Regions from separate parts of the Apilactobacillus micheneri genome, predicted to be linked through region 1. Evidence: predicted binding sites of a transcription regulator. Region 1 holds the regulator's gene; each other region holds the start of a gene.
The links. The regulator NrdR, encoded in region 1, represses ribonucleotide reductase genes. The targets are predictions, from matches to a motif close to ACACNATATATNGTGT.
Positions count from the first base shown of each region.

Region 2: the regulator NrdR is predicted to act here: its motif matches at 1,208-1,223, upstream of nrdD (anaerobic ribonucleoside-triphosphate reductase).
Region 3: the regulator NrdR is predicted to act here: its motif matches at 1,004-1,019, upstream of DY123_RS06630 (redoxin NrdH).

Region 1 covers NZ_QUBI01000002.1:31,545-33,828, forward strand. The annotation lists gene mutM (bifunctional DNA-formamidopyrimidine glycosylase/DNA-(apurinic or apyrimidinic site) lyase) at 1-436, shown strand, start outside; gene coaE (dephospho-CoA kinase) at 429-1,016, shown strand; gene nrdR (transcriptional regulator NrdR) at 1,036-1,521, shown strand; gene DY123_RS02000 (replication initiation and membrane attachment family protein) at 1,524-2,284, shown strand, end outside.
Region 2 covers NZ_QUBI01000003.1:227,556-229,839, reverse strand. The annotation lists gene DY123_RS04900 (helix-turn-helix domain-containing protein) at 1-548, opposite strand, end outside; gene DY123_RS04895 (hypothetical protein) at 675-989, opposite strand; gene nrdD (anaerobic ribonucleoside-triphosphate reductase) at 1,251-2,284, shown strand, end outside.
Region 3 covers NZ_QUBI01000006.1:54,444-56,727, reverse strand. The annotation lists gene nrdE (class 1b ribonucleoside-diphosphate reductase subunit alpha) at 1-573, opposite strand, end outside; gene DY123_RS06630 (redoxin NrdH) at 680-907, opposite strand; gene DY123_RS06625 (class I SAM-dependent methyltransferase) at 1,106-1,711, shown strand; gene tadA (tRNA adenosine(34) deaminase TadA) at 1,718-2,206, shown strand; RNA gene ffs (signal recognition particle sRNA small type) at 2,235-2,284, shown strand, end outside.

The DNA.
Region 1 (2,284 bases):
TGAACCTACCGATGATGATTTAACATTTGATTATATGAAATCAATTATGAATAAAGGTAGAGGTAAAATAAAACCATTTTTATTAAATCAAAGTCACATTGCTGGTTTAGGTAATATTTATTGTGATGAGGTTTTGTGGTTAAGCAAAATTCATCCAGAAACCATTACTAACACAATTTCTGATAATCAAATAATGGAACTTAGAAAAAACATCATTGAAGAAATTAAAATGGCTATTAAGGGTCATGGTACTACTGTTCATTCATACTCCAATGCATATGGAGAAGCTGGTCAATTTCAAAATAGCCTTCATGTTTATGGAAGAGCTGGAGAGCCATGTGAAAGATGTGGAACTAATTTGGAAAAAATTAAAGTAGCTCAAAGAGGAACAACTTTTTGTCCTAACTGTCAACATAAAGTGACTAAAAATGGTTAAAGTAATTGGACTAACAGGCGGAATTGCAACTGGAAAATCTAATGTTTCTGATTGTTTATCAAAAATGGGATATCAAATAATTGATGCTGATAAAATAACTTATCAGCTGCAACATAAGGATAATGATTGCTTAAATGCAATTACAAAACATTTTGGTAATGATATTCTAGAAAAAAATGGTGAATTAAATCGTTCTCGTTTAGCTAAACTTGTTTTTGCAAATAAAGAAAACCTAACTAATTTAGTGCGAATTATGGATCCATATATTAGATCCAACGTTCAATCAATTATTAATAATACTCATGAAAAACTAGTTGTATTCGATGCGCCTACTTTATTTGAAAATGGTTATGCTTTTATGTGCGATAGGATAATTGTTGTTACTTGTACACCTATTAATCAGTTAAATAGATTACAAGTTAGAAATAATTTGAGTATTTCTGATTCCATTAAGCGGATTAAAAGTCAATGGCCTTTAAATTTTAAGGAAAAATTGGCTGATTATTTGATAGATAGTAATGGTTCTATTATGCAAACTCGTAATCAAGTGATAAAATTGTTTAATAAAATAGATAATTAAAAATTTGGGGTGAAAGTAAATGCAATGTCCTCATTGCCATAAAAATTCATCTAGAGTAGTAGATAGTCGTCCCACTGAAAATGGACAAGTAATTCGTCGTCGTAGAGAATGTGAAAAGTGTGGCTATAGATATACTACCTTTGAAAGAATTGAACAAACACCATTATTAGTAGTTAAAAATAATGGTAATAGAGAAGAATTTAATCGTGAAAAAGTTTTAAAAGGAATTATCAGATCAGCAGAAAAGCGTCCAGTTTCTATGGATTCTATGAAAACAATTGTTGATAATGTCGAATCGAAAATTAGAGCTATGGGTGAAAATGAAATTCCAAGTCAATCTATTGGTGAATATGTGATGAAAGAATTAGTAAATGTTGATGAAATTGCATATATTAGATTCGCTAGTGTATATCGACAATTTAAAGATATGACTGTCTTTTATAATGAATTAAAAGAAGTCTTAGATAATGATCATCAAAAGAGTCAAAAAAATAACGGAGAATAGACATGGAAGAATGGCGTAATATTAGTCCTCAAGATAATTTTATTCTAACTTCTGATTATTTCATTTCTGATTTAGAAAGAAAAGCTTTAGACATTCTTTATCAACCAATTATTGGGATTAATGCTTATGCTTTAATAAATAATCTTTGGAGAATGTATGAACGAGATAAAGATTTTGAATTACATGTTAATTTTGAACTGCTTGCTTATTTAAACATTGATATTCAAGCATTTTATGAAGCTAGATTAAAGCTTGAAGGTGCCGGATTGGTTAAAACTTATGTAAATGATAACCATCGTTATGTATATAAGCTTATAAAGCCGCTTGATATTAATCAATTTTTTAGTGACGATTTGTTAAGTGTTACTTTATTACAGACCATTGGTGAAAATCGTTATGAAGATATCGTTAATGATGTAATAACAGATAATTACGATTTAGAAAAATATAATGATATCTCAAAAAACTTTTTGCAAGTTTTTCATATCAAGAGCAGTGAATTATCTAATACACCTAAGGATGTTAGCGAAGCCAAATCATTAGTTGTAAACTCCACAAAACCGGGTACAAATGATGTTAATTCTGATGACGATTTTGATTTTAGTTTGGTTTTATCAATACTAGAGCAATCTTTTGTAAATATTTCTGATGTTAAGAAAAATCATCATTTAATTCAATCTGAGCATTTATTATACGGAATTAATGAACCAGAGATGGCCAGATTTATTGAAAAAGCCACTAATGTTAATAATAATGTTTTTGA
Region 2 (2,284 bases), on a different contig from region 1:
TTTCCCAATACAGAAACTAATATAAATAAGACTATATAAATTATCCAATGCTTTTTTAAATAATATATTAAGTTTAATTTTTGGTATATAGGTAATTTTCTAATCTTATCTTTTATTTTTTTGTTACGCTCTATACCAATTTTTTCTCTTAATTTGTCCATTCTTATCATTGCTATTGAATTAATAAAGCCAATCACGAGTATAAAAGGTATAGCAATTCCCAGTTTAATCAATTTAAATGAATCTAACACTATAGCAATTAAAAAAATGGTATTCATTATTATTAAAAGTCTACTAATTGGCAATATATTTTTTGCTAAGTCTTTCTTTCTCAAATATTCACGCATACCATTATCCTCCTTCAATAATAAATCAAGTGAAATATCATAATATTCACTCAATTTAATTAAGCTTGTAATGTCAGGATATGTTTTTTCATTTTCCCAACTAGAAATTGTTTGCCTAGAAACTATCATATGTTTTGCGACAGTATCTTGAGTTAAATTTTTATCTTGGCGTGCTTTTCTCAAACGTTCACCAAATTTCATTAATGTATCACCTCTTTGTTTTAATTAAATAATAAATTTTTCATATATAAAATACTAGCAATGATTTCTTGCAACATTGTTATATCAGCATTTAAAAAGCACTTAGAATGTTTCTAAGTGCTTTTTTTATTCAACTAATTGAAATGTTTCTTTGTAATTACCATCAGATAATTCAAAAGATTTTTTATTATGTATGTGACCTTTTACTTTGTGATTAAATAAAATTTCATTTCCAGAAACTGTATATTCACCATTTTTTTGTAGTTTACTTGGTAATTGTCCTCGATTAGATACAAGATAATGATCATAGTGATTAAGCATAAGTTCACTTTGATTTGAAGAACCTGTATACCATCCATTAGATAAATGTGGACGATTTAGTAAAAAAATTCCCAATAATATTAAAAATATAACAAAAATAAAACTAAATATTTTTTTCATAAACATACCCTTTGTCAAATGATTTGATGTCACTAATATTAACATAATTTTAGAACGATTTTTATTTAATATTTTGAAACGTTAAGGTTTTTATAAAACAATTACCATTTTTGCGGCTTTCTAAGAAAATTAAAAGCTTTTAATTGTTAAGTATGCACTATTTAAATTATTTTTCAAGAATGTAATTACACTATATGTATGTGTTAGTCTTTAACCAGACACAATTTATAGTGTAATTTTATTTGGAAAGGTTATGTATAAATGTTAGACACTCTATTCAACCATTTAAATGTTATCAAAAAGACTGGGGATAAAACTCCATTTTATAAATACAAGATTGATTATATTTTTGATCAATTGAAACTTTCTGATGAACAAAGAAATAATTTTTTTGAAAAATTAAATTTATTAACAAAAGATATCAATGAAATTACTGCAGTACATATTCATGATTCCATTATTCAATTTCTAGAAGAAAATAATTTACTAGCTGAAAAGCAACAATATTTAGACTTTCAAGCTAAAGATAAGGAAAAATTTGTCAAGGCAACTGATGTTGAACACAAAATTAATCAATTATTTGGTCGTGAGGATCGTGTTGTTCACGAAAACGCCAATAAAGACAGTAATGTTTTCAATACACAACGTGATTTAGAAGCTGGTGCTGCTAGTAAAGCCATCGGATTAAAGATGCTTCCTGAAATGGTCGCAAAAGCCCATCTTCGTGGTGATATTCATTGGCATGATTTGGACTATTCTCCAGCTACTCCAGAAACTAATTGCTGTTTAGTTGATTTTAAAGAAATGTTAACTAATGGCTTTAAGATTGGAAATGCTGAAGTTAAATCCCCTCGTTCAATTCAAACTGCAACTGCACAAGTTTCACAAATTATCGCAAATGTAGCTTCCTTACAATATGGTGGTTTATCTTTTGACCGTGCTGATGAAGTGTTAGCTCCATTTGCTGAAATTAACTATCAAAAACATCTTGAAGTGGCTAAAAAATGGGTTCCTGAAGATGAACAAGAATCATACGCTAAGGAAAGTACCAAACAAGATATTTATGATGCTATGCAATCATTAGAATATGAAATTAATACTTTATATTCATCCCAAGGTCAAACTCCATTTACTACCGTTAGTTTTGGACTAGGTACTAATTGGATTGAAAAAGAAATTCAAATTGATATTCTAAAAATTAGAATTAAAGGTTTAGGTAAAGAACGCCGTACCGCAATTTTCCCTAAACTAATTTATACCCTTAAAAAGGGTTTGAACTTAAAACCAAATGATCC
Region 3 (2,284 bases), on a different contig from region 1:
GGCAGAGTTAATAGTTCTTCCTATTGTGTTCATGTTATCAGTAGGTTGAATTAAGAAACATGATACAAATTCACCACGACGTTTTCTACCAGCATTTAAAAATGAAGGAGTGGCTGGTTGGTATCTTTGATGGACAATTTCATTTGCTAAATCTAAAGCTAATTCTTCATTCCCATCAGCAAATAGGAGTGCATTCATTGCTACACGATCAATAAATTGTTCAAGATAATATTCACCATCATTAGTTTTTAAAGCATATTGAGCGTAAAATTTATATGCAGCCATAAAAGATTTAAAGTGGAAGTTTTGTTCTTTTAAGTATTGATATATTTTTTCAATAAATTTGAAATCATATTTATCTACGAAATCTTTTTCAATATATTGTTTTTTAATTAAATAATCAAAACGTTCTTTTAATGAAGAAAACTTTTTTAAGTTAGGTTCTACATTTTCTTTAAGAAAAGCATCCAAGGCTTCTTTATCTTTATTCAATTGGATCTTACCATCTTTAGGGATGTTAATTTCGTTATTTAAACCATAATAAGTAACATCTTTTAGGTCCTTTAATGACATTTACAACCACTCTTTCATAATTTTTTGATTATTAGATAAAATATGGCGAGACCATTAGCGGTTTCGCCAAAAATTAAATTTTATAATATAATGTATTTATTAACAACTATGCTAATTGACTTAATTGATCTGGTCTAAAGCCTGAAATAGCATTCATACCTTCAGCTTCAACTACAGGTAATGACATAAAACCTTTTTCTTTTAGGTAGTCAACATATTCTGGTTGTTCATTAATATTTTTTTCAACAAATTCAATATTATGTTCTCCTAAGAAACGTTTAGTCATTTTGCATTGCATACAGTTATTTTTTGAATATACGGTAACTTTTTCCATGATATAATGATCCTTTCTAGTTGTTAATTTATTCCGTCCATCGGATTAATTTATATATAAATTCTACACCAGAAAATTAAAAAATCAAACATAAAAACACCATATTTAGTATTGAAAGATTTCTAAACATACCAAGTATAGTGTTTTGTTGATTTTAAAAAATTTATAAATATTTTTTTAGAAGCGAGTGATATAAAAATGAACGAGTACTATTATACACCTAACCCAGATGTTGTCCATGAACTCCATACATGGAAATATGAATTGTTAGGAAATGATTTGAAATTTACTACTGATAATGGCGTTTTTTCAAAAAGAACAGTTGATTATGGATCATCAACTTTAGTTAAAAATATAAATATGTATAAAATACCAGCTGGTAATATCCTAGATTTAGGTTGCGGATATGGACCGATGGGGATTGCGTTAGCTAAAAAGTATCCAAATCGTGTTTTTGAAATGGTAGATGTGAATAATTTAGCTTTATCTTTAGCCCAAAAAAATGCCGAACAAAATTCAGTTAAAAATGTTAAAATTCATAATTCAGATATTTATGAAAATGTTAAAGACAGATTTGCTGCTATTTTAACTAATCCGCCCGTTAGAGCCGGTAAAAAGGTTGTAAATAATATGATCTCAGGTTCTTTAGAGCATTTAGTTCAAAATGGTACGCTAACAGTGGTTCTGCAAAAAAAGCAAGGGGCACCATCGGCTAAAAAATTAATGAATTCATTGTTTGGAAATTGTAAAATCATTCGTAAGGATAAGGGGTATTACATTTTAGAAAGTACTTTTGAAGGTTAATTTATTATGAATGAATATTTTATGAAAGAAGCTTTATATGAAGCTAAAAAAGCTAGCTTGATTAATGAAGTGCCCATAGGTGCAGTGGTCGTTAAAGATAGTAATATTATTGGTCGTGGTCATAATTTAAGGGAACATAGCAATAATGCTCTTGATCATGCTGAAATTATTGCAATTGATGAAGCTTGTCGTTATTTAAAAAGTTGGCGATTAGAAAATTGTGATTTATATGTAACAATTGAACCATGTTTAATGTGCGCAGGAGCGATAATAAATTCCAGAATTAAAAATTTATACTATGGAGCACCTGATTACAAGGCTGGAGTATCTGAAAGTTTATATCATATATTTAATGATCAAAGATTTAATCATCATGTGAATGTAGAAAAAGGTATTTTAGCTGATCAAGCTAGTTGTGCAATGAAAACTTTTTTTAAGAAAGCTAGAAAGCGTAAAAAGTTATTAAAAAAATTAAACAATAGTCTTGATAAATAATAATAAATCAGTTAGTATTATTTATGTCGAAAGACCTTGAAGCAAAGTTGTGTTTACGAACCGTGTCAGATCCGAGAG